2 linked regions of the Desulfobacula toluolica Tol2 genome follow. The protein of the gene in region 1 interacts with the protein of each later gene in a pairwise test. Links are inferred from orthologs where the notes say so. Each region holds a gene or a part of one and is shown in the gene's direction. Other genes may lie near its edges.

Evidence for each region.
Region 2: the proteins of TOL2_RS11845 (region 1) and trkA interact in binary tests that used the Escherichia coli proteins (3 or more experiments, as listed by UniProt). The link is inferred for Desulfobacula toluolica Tol2 from one-to-one orthologs.

The regions. Positions count from the first base shown.
Region 1 is NC_018645.1:2,564,479-2,572,039, forward strand. The notes cover bases 2,124-4,900. They hold TOL2_RS11845 (PTS sugar transporter subunit IIA), read left to right. Parts: upstream 2,124-3,171; coding sequence 3,172-3,630; downstream 3,631-4,900. Other genes in these bases: rpoN (RNA polymerase factor sigma-54), read left to right, coding at 2,124-2,596; hpf (ribosome hibernation-promoting factor, HPF/YfiA family), read left to right, coding at 2,609-3,163; rapZ (RNase adapter RapZ), read left to right, coding at 3,690-4,568; TOL2_RS11855 (PTS sugar transporter subunit IIA), read left to right, coding at 4,565-4,900. Also shown: TOL2_RS11825 (LptA/OstA family protein), read left to right, coding at 1-429; lptB (LPS export ABC transporter ATP-binding protein), read left to right, coding at 429-1,151; more of rpoN, read left to right, coding at 1,154-2,123; more of TOL2_RS11855, read left to right, coding at 4,901-4,978; gap (type I glyceraldehyde-3-phosphate dehydrogenase), read left to right, coding at 5,028-6,035; tpiA (triose-phosphate isomerase), read left to right, coding at 6,057-6,815; preprotein translocase subunit SecG, read left to right, coding at 6,822-7,109; TOL2_RS11880 (AAA family ATPase), read left to right, coding at 7,528-7,561. UniProt on the Escherichia coli protein: Seems to have a role in regulating nitrogen assimilation.
Region 2 is NC_018645.1:2,772,568-2,780,168, forward strand. The notes cover bases 2,220-5,036. They hold trkA (Trk system potassium transporter TrkA), read left to right. Parts: upstream 2,220-2,854; coding sequence 2,855-4,219; downstream 4,220-5,036. Other genes in these bases: gdhA (NADP-specific glutamate dehydrogenase), read right to left, coding at 2,220-2,288; TOL2_RS12745 (hypothetical protein), read right to left, coding at 2,298-2,585; TOL2_RS12755 (TrkH family potassium uptake protein), read left to right, coding at 4,219-5,036. Also shown: TOL2_RS12735 (sensor histidine kinase), read right to left, coding at 1-751; more of gdhA, read right to left, coding at 948-2,219; more of TOL2_RS12755, read left to right, coding at 5,037-5,670; TOL2_RS12760 (vWA domain-containing protein), read left to right, coding at 5,816-7,171; TOL2_RS23655 (sensor histidine kinase), read left to right, coding at 7,190-7,601. UniProt on the Escherichia coli protein: Part of the constitutive potassium transport systems TrkG and TrkH. May regulate the transport activity of TrkG and TrkH systems. Binds to NAD(+) and NADH.

The DNA.
Region 1 (7,561 bases):
GCTCCTATTCGCGTTGAATCCGATAAAATGATTGCACAAAAAGACACCTCAATGATTGAATTTATCGGTAACGTCAAAGTCACAAGAGCGGATTTTATTGTTTTTGCTGATTCCATTCAAATTTACTTTATGAATGACAATAAAAACAAGGATGCTCAAAACAATATCAAAGAAATCATTTCGACCGGAAACGTCAAATACATTGCCGGAGAACGAAAGGCATTTGCTGACAAAGCTGTCTATACAACCAAAGAAGGGATATTGGTTCTAACCGGCAAATCTCCTAAATTAATAACAGGCTCAAGTTTTGTTACCGGAACAAAGATTACTCTTTTCAGAAATCAAGATAAAGTACTCGTGGAAAGTGACGGTAAAAAAAGAGTTGAAGCGCTTTTTAATCCTGAAGATAATATCACTGAAAAACAATAATGACACAACTTGCATTAAAAAATCTTGTAAAAATCTATAACGGCAAAAAAGTTGTGGATCATGTCAGCCTTAAAGTGAAACAAGGCGAAGTAACAGGTCTTTTAGGGCCAAACGGAGCGGGCAAAACAACTACATTTTACATGTCGGTTGGATTGGTCAAACCCGATCAGGGTGAAGTTTTGATTGATAATGATGATATTACGCAATATCCAATGTATATAAGAGCAAGAAAGGGAATCGGATATCTTCCTCAGGAATCAAGCATTTTTAAAAAGCTGACGGTAAAACAAAATATTGCTGCCATACTTGAAGTGTTGCCCCAAAACGGCATTGATATTGAACAAAAAACCATGGGCCTGATGAAAGAGCTTGGCATTATAAATCTTGCCGGGCAAAAAGCCGGTTCCCTTTCAGGAGGAGAAAGACGGCGGCTTGAAATTTCAAGAGTCCTTGCCACAAACCCATTGTTTATACTTCTGGATGAACCTTTTGCAGGGATTGATCCTTTGGCGGTCATTGATATCCAGCAAATAATTTATCAGTTGACTAAAAAAGGAATCGGCGTTTTAATATCGGATCATAATGTAAGAGAGACCTTGGGAGTTTGTGACAATGCATATATTATGAACCGGGGCAAGGTTATTGAATCGGGGAATCCTGATAAAATCATTTCAAGCAAATTAGCTAAAAAAATCTATTTGGGAGAAAATTTTAAACTATAATTATGGAACTTGGATTACAACAAAGTTTAATCTTAACTCAGCAACTGGTCATGACGCCTCAACTTCAGCAGGCTATCAAGTTGCTCCAGCTGTCGCGCCTTGAGCTTGCCGAGATGATTCAACAGGAAATGGAACAAAACCCTGCTCTTGAAGAGGCCGGTACAGAAGAGCCATCTGACAATAATATTACTGCCCTGGAAAATGAAATCCCCTCCTCTGAAAAAGAGGCCCCTTTAAAAGAAGTCACCATTGAAGAAAAAGTAAGGTCTGACACAGACTGGGAAAATTATATTAATGAATATAATTCTACAGGAAGAGTCTATACGGAATCGGAAAATACAGAGGCTCCGAATTATGAAGCTTTTACTTCTGAAAAAAAGACACTGCAAGCCCATCTTCAGTGGCAGTTAATGCTCCATGGACTCAGTGAAGAAAAAGAAAAAATCGGTCATATGATTATCGGGAACCTGAACAGGGACGGCTATCTTTGCAGTGATATTGAAGAAATTGCCGAGACTTCCGGTGTTGAAATAGAAGTTGTTGAAGATCTGCTTTCAGTACTTCAGACCTTTGATCCGCCCGGTATTTGTGCCAGAAACCTTCGTGAGACCTTGCTGATTCAAGTTCATCAACTGGGTATTGATAATCCCATCATAACTGAAATCATAAACAACCACCTGAAAAATCTTGAAAACAGAAACAGCAAAAAAATTGCCAAAGCATTGAAGATATCCCTTGATGATGTCAGGGCAGCCGTAAAAATCATTCAATATCTTGAACCTAAACCCGGTCGAAAATTTTCCACTGAAGAACCTGCATATATCACGCCTGATATCTATGTCTATAAGCATGAGGATGGTTTTAAAATTGTAATGAATGATGATGGGCTTCCCAAGCTTAAAATCAACAGATTTTATAAAAATGCCATTGCCAACGGCCATAAAATATCAAAAGATACAAAAAATTACCTCAATGAAAAAATGCAGTCTGCATCTTGGCTGATAAAAAGCATACATCAGCGTCAAAAAACAATATACCTTGTAATGGAAAGCATTCTAAAATTTCAAAATGAATTTTTTGAAAAAGGGATTGCATATTTAAAACCACTGATTCTAAAAGATATAGCAGAAGATATTGAGATGCATGAATCAACAATCAGTCGGGTGACAACCAATAAATATGCCTATACCCCCCAGGGACTTTTTGAGTTAAAATACTTTTTTAACTCTTCAATCGAGCGAACCGGCGGAGAATCCATGGCATCTGCAAGTGTAAAAGAAAGAATAAGACTTCTTATAGAAAACGAAAACCCTGAAAGTACTTTAAGTGATGAAAAAATAGCCAGCATTCTTCAAAGCTCAAATATCCAGATTGCCAGAAGAACGGTCGCTAAATACAGGAAAGTACTGAACATACTTCCTTCTAATAAACGCAAACAGCTTTAAGGAGGTTTTTTTATGCAAACAACCGTTACCTTTAAAAAAATTGACACATCTGTTGCCTTAAAATCTTATGTTCAAAAAAAACTTGATAAATTTGATAAAATGCTGGACAGCCCGGCTGAAGCACATGTTGTGCTGTCTGTTGAAAAAATCAGACATATAGCTGAAATCACACTTACTTGCGACAAATTAAAAATTCATGCCAAAGAAGATTCCGAAAGTATGTATTCCTCTATTGATGCACTGATGGATAAAATAAAACCCCAAATTAAAAAACACAAAGAAAAAGTCAAACAGCATCTGTCAAGAAATAAACAGAGCATTAAAAATGAATCTGCTCAATTGAATTTATCTGCAGAATCATTTGACAACCCTATGACAGACCAGATGGTAGACACGATAATTATTGAAACAGTTGATACTAAACCCATGGATATTGAGGACGCAGTGATTGAATTAGATTCCGGAAAGCAATCTTTTTTTGTTTTCAACAATGCCAGGACAGAGCAACTCAATGTTCTATACAAACACAATAACGGTAAGCTGGGATTAATCCAGCCCATAGGATAATTCATTAAATGAGAATCAGCCGGCTTCTTAATAAAAACTCTATTATTGCAAACCTTAATGCCAGTGACAAAAAAGGGGCTATTGATGAACTTGCCTCAGCAGTTTCACAAACAACAGATGCATCAGCCAAAGATATTGCCACTGTTCTCATGGAAAGAGAGCAGTTAGGCAGCACTGGTATTGGTGGCGGCATTGCAATTCCCCATGGAAAACTTGATTCGGTCGGATCAATTATTGTCGGTTTCGGACTCAGTCCAAAAGGGATTGAATATGAATCCCTTGACAATAAACCCGTCCATATTTTTTTCCTGTTATTGACAACACAAAACTCTACCGGTGATCATCTTAAAGTATTGGCCCAGATTTCCAAACTTTTAAAAATGGATCATTTTAAACAAAGACTGCTAACCGCAGAATCCGTTGATGAGATTTACAATATCATTATGGAGCAGGATGAAGACTTTTAACCTTTGGGTCACACATAATTTAAAGGTAACAAGCAACCTGAAGGTCATAATCAAGTAAAATGCAAAAGTTTTATATCATAACCGGCCTTTCCGGGTCCGGAAAAACAACGGCTGTTCAAGCATTTGAAGATGCTTCGTTTTATTGTGTCGACAATATGCCCATAGAACTTTTGCCTAAATTTCTGGACCTGCCGTTAAAAGAGAGTCCTGAAATCAAGGGACTGGCGTTTGTGATGGATATGAGAAGTAAAAATTTCATATCAAATTATGCACAAGGCATTGCCTCAATTGAGGATCATTTGAGTATGACACCCCGGATCATATTCCTTGAAGCCGCTGAGAACAAACTGTTACAAAGATTCAGCCAAACCAGGCGGCAACATCCCCTGACAAATGAAAAAAGTCTTTTGGACAATATTCAACTGGAAAAAAGAATGATGGCACCCATCAAAAAAACGGCACATCATATTATTGATACGACCCATTTGAATGTTCATCAGCTGAAATCTCAAATCCTTGACCTTATTCATGATGGGGACAAATCCATCAGTCTGACAAAAATAAATATTATTTCATTTGGATTTAAATATGGGATTCCCAATGATGCCGATCTTGTTATGGACATGAGGTTTTTGGCCAATCCCTATTTTATAAAGGAACTTAAAAGCCAGGATGGAGAGTCCGAAGCGGTTAAACATTTTGTATTATCACAAAATGAAACCCGGATTTTTCTTGAAAAATATTTAAACCTGCTTGATTACTTAATTCCTTTATACAAGATGGAAAACAAGGCATATCTCACGATTGCCGTTGGATGTACAGGCGGCAGACATAGAAGCGTGGCCATTGCAAGAAGTATTTATGAACATTTAATTAAAAAAAGACTTAATCCCGGTCTGATCCACAGAGACATTGACCGGGACATAAAGGAAACATGACAGGCATACTTTTAGTCACCCATGCAAATTTAGGAAGTTCACTTGTTGAAACTGTTGAATTTATTTTAGGAAGCAAACAGGACAACCTGTTTTCCGTTTCCATTAATATCCTTGAAGATCCGGATAGCTTAAGAAAAAAAATTAAAAAAGGAATTTCAAAAGTCATAACAGACAATGGCGTTATTATTTTTACGGATATGTTTGGAGGAACGCCTTCAAACTTAAGTTATGCTTTCCTGGAAGAAGGACGGGTGGAAGTCATTTCCGGTGTCAATCTTCCTATTCTCTTAAAAGCAGTCAAATCAAGATCCAAGATGGATATGGAAAAATTAACCTCATCCCTTATAGAACATGGGAAAAAAAGCATATCCCTTGCCAGCGAGATTTTAAAGGGAACAAAAAGGGCATAATTTTTTTCTTATCCATATTTTTAGCAGGTATTTTAAAGGAGAACGAAAAATGACTATCAAATTAGGAATTAATGGATTTGGCAGAATCGGCAGGATGGTCTTTCGTGCAGCGTTAAATAATCCAGATGTGGAGGTGACGGCTGTCAATGATCTTACAGACACAAAAACCACAGCCCATCTGCTTGAATATGACTCTGTTCATGGTGCCTTGAAAACCAAGGTTTATGCAAACAAAGATTCAATTATTGTTGACAATAAAACAACCAAAGTTACGTCCTTTAAAGATCCTGGACAAATTCCATGGAAAGATACAAATGTGGATATTGTCTGCGAATGCACAGGGTTTTTCCGAGATCGTGACGGTGCTTCCAAACATTTTGTAGGAGGAGCTAAAAAAGTTATCATTTCTGCGCCTGCAAGCAATCCTGACATTACAATCGTGATGGGCGTTAACCATGACATGTATGATCCTGCATCCCATAACATCATTTCAAATGCGTCATGTACAACCAATTGCCTTGCTCCGGTTGCAAAGGTTTTGCTTGAAAACTTTGGTATTATCTCAGGCATGATGACAACCATTCATTCGTACACAGGTGATCAGCGTATTCTTGATTTTCCACATAAAGATTTAAGACGGGCAAGGGCTGCCGGCCTTTCAATGATTCCAACAACTACCGGGGCTGCAAAAGCCGTATCATTAGTTCTTCCGGAACTTGACGGCAAGCTCAATGGTTTGTCTGTACGTGTACCAACCCCCAATGTTTCCATGGTGGATTTTGTTGTAATTACTGAAAAAACAGGCCTTGGAAAAGAAGATATAAACCTGGCTTTGGAAAGAGCATCCAAAGAACATCTTAAAGGCATATTGGGGTATTGCAATATCCCCCTGGTTTCAATTGATTTTAATTCAAATCCACTTTCATCAATTGTTGATGCCGGTTGTACGGATGTCATTAACGGCAACATGGTAAAAACTTATTCATGGTATGATAATGAGGCTGGTTACTCCAACAGAATGATTGACCTGGCCGTAATGGTGGGAAAATCCTTATAACTGATCCGGAGGCACAAAATAATGAGTAGAACCCCTTTCATAGCCGGCAACTGGAAAATGTATAAAACCGGTCCGGAAGCTGTAGAAACAGCCAGGATACTTACACAACTTTGTTCGAATGTTCAAGAAATTGATGTCATGATTGCACCAACCTTTCTTTCGCTGCCCCTGGTTGCAGCATCCCTTGAAGGCAGTAAGGTAAAAATCGGGGCACAAAACCTTTATTTTGAAAAACAAGGCGCTTTCACCGGTGAAGTCAGTGCAGATATGATAAAAGCTGCCGGTGCGGAATATGTCATAATCGGGCATTCCGAAAGACGGCAGTATTTCGGTGAAACCAATGCCTTGGTATGCAAGAAAATTAAAGCTGCCATTGAAGTCGGCCTGAAGCCGATTTTATGTATTGGAGAATCGGAAAATCAAAGAAATAAAGAAAAAACATTTTTGACACTTGACAAACAGGTGTCAGATGGGTTAAAAGGCTTTGGTCTTGATGAGCTAAAAGATTTAGTTGTTGCTTATGAACCTGTATGGGCTATTGGCACTGGAAAGACAGCCACAGTCGATCAGGTTAAAAAAGTTCACCAGTACCTACGTTCTTTGCTTGAAAAATTATTTTCAAAGGACTTTGCTGATCAAACACGTATAGTGTATGGTGGTTCAGTCAAACCGGAGAATGTAAAAGAGTTAATGGGTATTGAGGATGTAGACGGAGCTCTTGTTGGTGGAGCAAGCCTTGATGCAAACATATTTATTAACATTATAAATTATGACATTTAATAAATTATGACAACTTTAGTAGTTACATTACATGTTAGCGTTTGCATCCTGTTGATTCTGATTGTATTGCTTCAAAGCGGAAAAGGTGCGGAAATGGGAGTTTCTCTTGGCGGCGGAGCCGGCCAGACACTTTTTGGCGCGGGAGGGCCTGCAACCATCCTGACTAAGATCACAACAGCCGTTGCCATTATCTTTATGGTAACATCCCTGACATTGGCTTATTTATCAGGCCATCAGTCAGAGACATCGGTGATGAAGGGAAATACAGTACCTGTTGAACAGACGACCGAATAAAATATTAGGATAAAAAATGCCGAAGTGGTGGAATTGGTAGACACGCACGCTTGAGGGGCGTGTGGGGCGACCCGTGGGAGTTCAAATCTCCCCTTCGGCACCACAAAATATAAAAAGCCGCGAACAATAGTTGTTCGCGGCTTTTTTTTTAAAATTTTATCTAAAATCAGTTATCAAACTTCAGGTGTTACATGTCAAAAAATTATAGAAGAAATTGTCTTAAGTGTGAATTCTTCTATGTCACATGGAATCCGCAACATCCGAATGGATGCAAGGCAATGGGCTTTAAAACCAAACAATTGCCTAGCGTTGTCGTATTTCAATCTTCTGGAAAACCATGTGCGCTTTTTAAAGAAAAAACACTAAAGAAACCCAAGTCATCTTGAATTATTTTCAACCTTGTTTATATTAGACTATTATGACAGATAAAAAAAACATTAGATCGCAAGATC
Region 2 (7,601 bases), 210 kb from region 1 along the record:
TGATTGTTTTTTTGCACAAGGATGTCTGACGGGAAAATTCCATTAATTTTTTTATGATTTCCCGGGAATATATGACACATTCTTCAATTTTTCCAAGGTCTTTTTTCGCCTGATCCGGCATGTCAGGCAGTTTCAGTGCCAATTGCGCCAGCCCCAGTATATTACCCAATGGTTCGTTGAGTTCATGGGCAACCCCTGCGGAAAGCTGACCTATTGTTGCCAGCCTATCGGCATGAAGAAGTTGATGCTGAATGAGCTTTCTGTTTTCATCATCACGCTGCTTTATCACATAAAAGCTGATGATATTGGCAATCGCCTTGAGCAGGTTTCTTTCTTCAATCAAAAAAGGAATCTTTGATTCCAGACCCAGTCCAGGAGGGTAAAAAACTTCTATTGATCCTACAGCCTTGTTTTCAATTAAAATTTTTTCAGTCTGAAACACACTGGATTCAAAAAAATCCGGGGAAAGATATGTAGTGTCCTTAAAAGTGATACGGGCACAGGATTCTTTTGAATATTGCCATCCATGGGGGATTATACAAACGATTTTATCCAGTGCAACATCCATGTCGGTTTCCGACACCACACACTGGGCAACCCGGCACAGACAATTGAGTTCTCTTATTCTTTCTCCCTCACAACGGTGGCGTTTTTTATAAGCACAATAAAACTGTTCTAATTTTTCATTGCGTTGTTTGAGTTCTTTAATCTGCTGCTGCTGTTTTTCGAACCGAATATCAATGGGTTCCATTTAATTTTTCCCACTTATGATGTCGCTTCCACAGGTTCCATACCGGGAATTCCGGCATGGAACGTTAAGTGAAAAATAATCTATATTCGATAAAAGTCAATAACTGCAACGGGCAGACCTGGTCTTTCGCTCAGATTTGCCCGCAACAAAAAATGAAAGTCACTGTCTGGATTTTTGAAGACTTTCATATAAAAAATCAGGATAATCCCTGATCAAGAATAGCATCTGCCACACGCCGGAACCCGGCAACATTTGCACCAAATATATAATTGCCTTTTTTGTTGAATTCGCAGGATGTTTCATAACACTGGTCATGGATATGCTTCATTACCTGATGAAGTCGATTATCAACTTCCTCTTCCGTCCAATTCATAAAAGTGGCATTCTGTGCCATTTCAAAGCAGGAACAGGCCACCCCTCCTGCATTACATGCCTTTGCAGGTGCATACATGATATCTGATTTTTCCAAAAATTCCATACCCTCCAGGGTCACGGGCAGGTTGGCACCTTCTACAAGGCATTTTACATTGTTTTTAACCAGGGCCTTTGCATCATCAAGATCAAGTTCATTTTGTGTTGCACAGGGAAATGCAATATCACAAGGAATTACCCAGGGCCGCTGATCTTTATAAAAATCCACGTTAAACTTATCTGCATAATCTTTTACAACATCATTTCCGCTCAACCTCAGTTTCAGCATATAATCGACTTTTTCGCCGGTAATACCCTCGGGATCATGGATAAATCCGTCCGGTCCGGAAAGAGTAACCACTTTGCCGCCAAGCTCATTAACCTTTTTAACAACCCCCCACGCAACATTTCCAAAACCGGAAACCGTAACAGTCTTACCCTCAATATCATCTTCTACATTTTTCAGCAGTTCCTCGGCAAAATAAACTATGCCATACCCTGTAGCCTCGGGCCTTAAATAACTGCCGCCCCATGTAATGCCTTTGCCTGTCAAAACACCTTTAAAAGATTTGGTTATCCTGCGGTACATGCCGAAAAGATACCCGATTTCCCGTGTTCCCACACCGATATCACCGGCCGGGACATCAGTTGATGCACCAATATGCCGTGAAAGTTCCAACATGAAACTTTGGCAAAAATTCATGATTTCATTATCTGATTTGCCCCTTGGATTAAAATCAGATCCGCCTTTTCCACCGCCCAATAAAAGACCTGTTAATGCGTTTTTAAAAATCTGCTCAAATCCGAGACATTTGATAATGCTTTGGGTAACGGATGCATGGAATCTAAGGCCCCCCTTATAGGGCCCCAGTACATTGCTAAACTCGACACGATACCCGGTATTGACCTGAATCCGACCCTGGTCATCTTTCCATGGTACTCTGAAACTGATTGTCCGGTCCGGTTCGACCAGTTGTTCAAGAATCCGGTTGTTTTGATACTCCGGATTAGAGTCCAGCACCGGTGCAATGGATTTAAAAACTTCAGCCACAGATTGAATATATTCTTTTTCCCAGGGATATTTTTCCGTAAGCATTGCTAAAACAGACTTTGTATATGCATTCATGAATTTTTCCTATTTGTCTTTTTTAAAATTAATTACATGGTCATCTGTTTTTTTCAGACAACGGGTTTCACCATTTTTACAATATTTATTGCAATTGCAAATTCCATTCCAAACCGGTTTTATTGGATAATCAAACTTTTGAGTATCCTTGTCAATATCGGTTTTTGACTCCAACGGATCAAGACAGGAAAACTCCTCACAAAAAATAACAGGTCTTTTGTGATTCATGCAATAATTGCATTTTTCTGCATTTGAACAATTAATGCAAAGACCTGACAGTTGATTTTTCTCTGTCATAACACCTCCCTAATTTATCTTTAACATAAAAATAGCAATTAATATGCCAGACTCTGAAAAAATCATCAAAACCTCTAATATTACAAACAATTAATCTATAAACAAATCACAATCAATCCCTTTTAATGTATGGAAATTTTCCATAACCGGGAAATTTTCCATACTTTTCTGGCTTGAGGCAATGCTTCATATTTGCATATCATTGACACCCTTTTCCTGATTTAGTAAGTTAGCTGCCAAGTTTCTGGGAATGATACAGGAGATAAAATTTGAAGATTATTATCGTTGGTGCAGGGGAAGTCGGATATAACATTGCCGGCCGGCTTGCGTCTGAAAACAAGCAGGTTATTGTCATTGACAAGAACCCGGACGCTGTTCGGCGACTTTCCGAAAACCTTGATATACAGGTCATAACAGCATCAGGCAGCAATCCCAAAGTTCTCATTGATGCCGGTATCAATGAAACTGATATCCTTCTTGCGGTAACAGACCAGGATGAAACAAACCTTGTGGCCTGTCTGATAACCGACCTGATATCACCCACAACTAAAAAACTGGTAAGGCTCAGGGATGCTGATTTTGATTCCTATCATGAGCGCTTCAAAAAAGAGGCCCCCCATATTGATACTGTGATCAATCCTGAAATTGAGGTGGTCAATACCATCAGAAAGCTGATGGAAGTACCCGGCGCTGTTGATGTTGGTGATTTTGTTGACGGTCAGGTAAAATATATAGGGATCAGACTGGACAAAAATTCTCCTATGGCAGGAATCCGACTGATTGATTTTCCTGCTGAATTTGGTGAAGAAAGACCGTTGATTGCAGCCATCATAAGAGGCAACAAAGTTATCGTACCCAGAGGCGGAAACAAATTAGAACCCGGCGATCTTGTCTATTTTGTCTGTGAGACAATAAAGCTTGAAAAAACACTCAAGCTTTTTGGAAAAAAAATACAGCCCATTCAAAACGCCTTGATTATCGGTGGCGGACGAATCGGTGAACGACTTGCCAAACGTCTTGAACAAGACAATATTAAAACAAAAATCATTGAATCCGATATTAACCGGTGTCATTATCTGTCCGAACAAATGGATAAAACCGTTGTTCTGCATGGGGATGGGTCTGACCAGAAACTCTTTCTTGAAGAAAATGCAGGCCAAAGCGATGTAGTGGTATCTGTTACAGATGATGATGAAACCAATATACTTGTTTCCCTGCTGGCAAAAAACTTAGGTGTTCAAAATACGATCACCAGGATCGGAAAATCAAGTTATTCTCCCCTGCTTGCCACCATTGGCCTGGAAAAAGTTGTCAACCCGAGACTTTCAGCTGTCAGTTCCATCCTGCAGAATGTGAGAAAAGGAAAAGTTTTGTCTGATATTTCCATTTTTGGGGAACGAGGTGAATTTATCGAAGCCATTGCCCTTGAAACCTCGGATATCACGAACAAACCTTTAAAAAAAATATCCTTTCCCAAAGGTGCGCTTCTGGTATGTATCATCAGGGAAGGACAAATCATGATTCCGGCGGGAGACAGTTCTGTCAAGCCTGGCGACCGGATCATCATGTTTGCCGTAAAACATGCCGTAAAAAAACTTGAAAAACTTTTGACTGTTAAACTGGATTTCTTCTGATGCGCTGGCAGTTTATCGCAAGAATTATAGGTATTCTTCTTTTATTTTTGGGATTTTCCATGATCGTCCCGTTACTGGTGAGTTTGTATTATCATGACCTTGCCTTGAACGGTTTTCTTCGATCTATTGCTATTACCGTGGTGGCTGGACTTTTACTGATCCTTCTGTCAAAAAGCCATGCAACCGAGGATTATATAAACCAGAAAGAAGGAATGACCACCGTTGCCCTGGCCTGGACTGCCATCGGCCTTTTCGGTGCCCTGCCCTTTTATTTTAGCCCTGACTTTACAAATTTTACCGATGCCTTTTTCGAATCGGTTTCCGGGTTTACAACAACCGGATCATCGGTCATGATAAATATTGAAGGGGCAACTCAAAGCCTTCTTTTCTGGAGAAGTTTTATTCAATGGCTTGGCGGCATGGGAATTATTGTCCTATCTCTGGCCATACTCCCGTTCCTGGGGGTTGGGGGAATTCAATTGTACAAAGCGGAAGTCCCAAGTCCCGTACCTGACAAACTCACCCCGAGACTGAGTGACTCTGCAAAAATCTTATGGATCGTATATGCAGTCTTCACCTTGATTGAAATTATTTTTCTGCTGGGTGGCGGCATGTCGTTATTCGAGGCTTCCTGCCATGCGTTCACAACCCTTCCGACCGGCGGGTTTTCTCCTAAAAATGCATCCATTGCCCATTATGACAGTGCTTTTTTTGATTATGTCATTGTCATATTTATGGTGCTGGCAGGTATTAATTTTTCTCTTCATTATCAGATGCTCAGGGGTAAAACACTTGCTTTCTGGGAAGATACGGAATGCAGGTTTTTTCTTGGACTCACATTACTGTTAACCCTTTTAATAACCTGGGATATCTACGGCTCCGTCTATACATCCGTTAAAGATGCATTTCGGTTTTCAAGCTTTCAGGTGGTCTCCATCATTACAACAACAGGATTTGCAACAGCGGATTATGAAAAATTCCCGGGATTGAGCCAGGTGCTTTTATTTGTCTGCATGTTTATTGGTGCGTCTGCAGGCTCAACCGGCGGCGGTATGAAGTGCGCCAGGATTATTGCCTGTTTTAAATATTGTTACAGGGAATTGTTCAAGATTATACACCCGCGAAGCATCAGCCATGTAAAAATCAATAATACGGTTATCCCGGATGAAGTGATTCGAAGCATCATGGGATTTTTAGCTCTTTATATCGGTCTTTTTATTTTGTCCAGCATACTTCTTGCCTGCATGGGGATTGACATGATGACAGCATTTGGTGCGGTTGCCGCCTGCATAGGCAATATCGGCCCCGGCTTTGGAACCGTGGGACCAACTGAAAATTTTGCCCACCTGCCGGTAATGGGAAAATGGCTGCTTGCCTGGTGCATGCTGCTGGGCAGGCTGGAAATTTATACCGTTATCATCCTGTTTGTTCCCGAGTTCTGGAGAAAATAACCGAACAAATTCAAAATTATCTTTTTTTACATTTTTTTTACAACTTGTTTACACCACCGTGACAAATGAATAACTCAATGGGGGTATGGTGAACTTAACTCAAAGTTTGAGTGTCAAAATTCACCCGTTAAACAAGGAGAAACCCATGAAACAGATTATCAATAATTATTCCAAATGCATTATTATTGTAGCCATTATGCTCATAGGTTCCATGGCATGGGCAGGCTCACTGAAAAAAACAGAATTGGTTTGCCGCTTGAAAACAGACCGGGATATTTTTATTGCAGGAGAACCCCAGAATATTGTTTTAAAGGTCAGCCTGGATGCCCCGGCTGCACCGGCAGACATTTCGCGTCCTGCAGTGAATCTTGCCCTGGTGCTGGACAGGTCCGGCTCCATGAACGGCACAAAAATCGACCAGGCAAAAGCGGCTGCACTGGAGACCCTTAACCGGCTCGGCATGCAGGATATTTTTTCCCTGGTGACATACGACACCACCATCCAGACCATTGTACCGGCCCGTCATCCAAGCAGTGTGCAGGAAATCATCCATACCATCCGACAAATCAGGACAGGTGGCAGCACAGCCCTTTTTGGCGGCGTCAGCCAGGGAGCTGCGGAAATCCGAAAAAACCTTGAAAATGAATATGTCCACCGCATTGTCCTTTTATCCGACGGGCTTGCCAATGTGGGCCCAAGCACACCCGAGGATCTGGGCCGGATGGGAGCTGCCCTGATCAAGGAAAACATCTCCGTCACCACTGTTGGTGTTGGAGTGGACTACAATGAAGATCTCATGGCACGGCTCTCCCAGAAAAGTGACGGCAACACCTATTTTGTTGAGTCAGAATATGATCTGCCTGCCATCTTTGCAGCGGAGCTGGGAGATGTACTCAATGTGGTGGCGAAAAATGTAAAAGTCATTATCACCCTGTCCGATAATATTACGCCTGTGGGCATCATCGGTCGGGAAGGCAGGATAAGAGGCAACCGGATAGAGCTGTCCATGAACCAGCTCTATGGAGGCCAGGAAAAATATGCCCTGGTGGAAGTGAGACTGCCGGCATCCAAGTCTGGATCAAAACAAACTATTGCCAGGGCTGATGTATATTATGAAAATCCGTTCACCCAAAAACAGGCTCAATCCACAGGCACCAGCCAGGTCAAATTCAGCAACAACCCCAAACAAGTGGCTGAATCCGCGAATATTGATGTGGTTAGGGAGTATGAGCGTAACCTCAATGCCATGGCCCAGGAGAAAGCCATTGAGTTCTCCGACAAAGGACAAAAAAAAGAGGCTGTTGCAGAACTGAAAAAATCTGCAGTCAAGCTCAAAGCTGCTGGTGCAAGATACCAGGATGAAGAACTGCTTGAAGAAGCAAAAGCAATTGAAAACCAGGCCCGGCAAATAGAAGCCGAAGGAATGAGCAAAAAAAGCCGCAAGGTTCTGCGAACCCAATCCTTTCAAATGAAGAATCAACAGCTTTTAAAAAAAGAATAAACATGGTACTGGATTAACATGACAAGCAAACGGACCATTCTCTTCTTCTGGGCACTGTTTTTAGTGCCCACTTTGATTGTGGCCGGCCTGGCCTTCAAACTGCTGTTCCATGAACAAGAACGCCTTAACCGATTGGCTCTGAACACATTATCCAGTCAGGCGCAAACCATTGCCGACACCATTCATATAACAGCCCAGGCCGTTCAGGACAACATGGGACTGTCCCTGCTACAACTTGCCCCTGACCGGCTGTCAATGCAGCTCAAATTCTGGGAAGCCTCCAACCCTCTGGTTCGCAACTTTTTTGTGCTGCAAAATGACAAGGGGCTGGCATACCCTGTTCCTGGTATGGGGTCAACCCCGGAGGAGAGGCGGTTCATAGACAGATATGAGGCGCTGTTTTCCGGCAGACTTGCCTTTGATTATAATG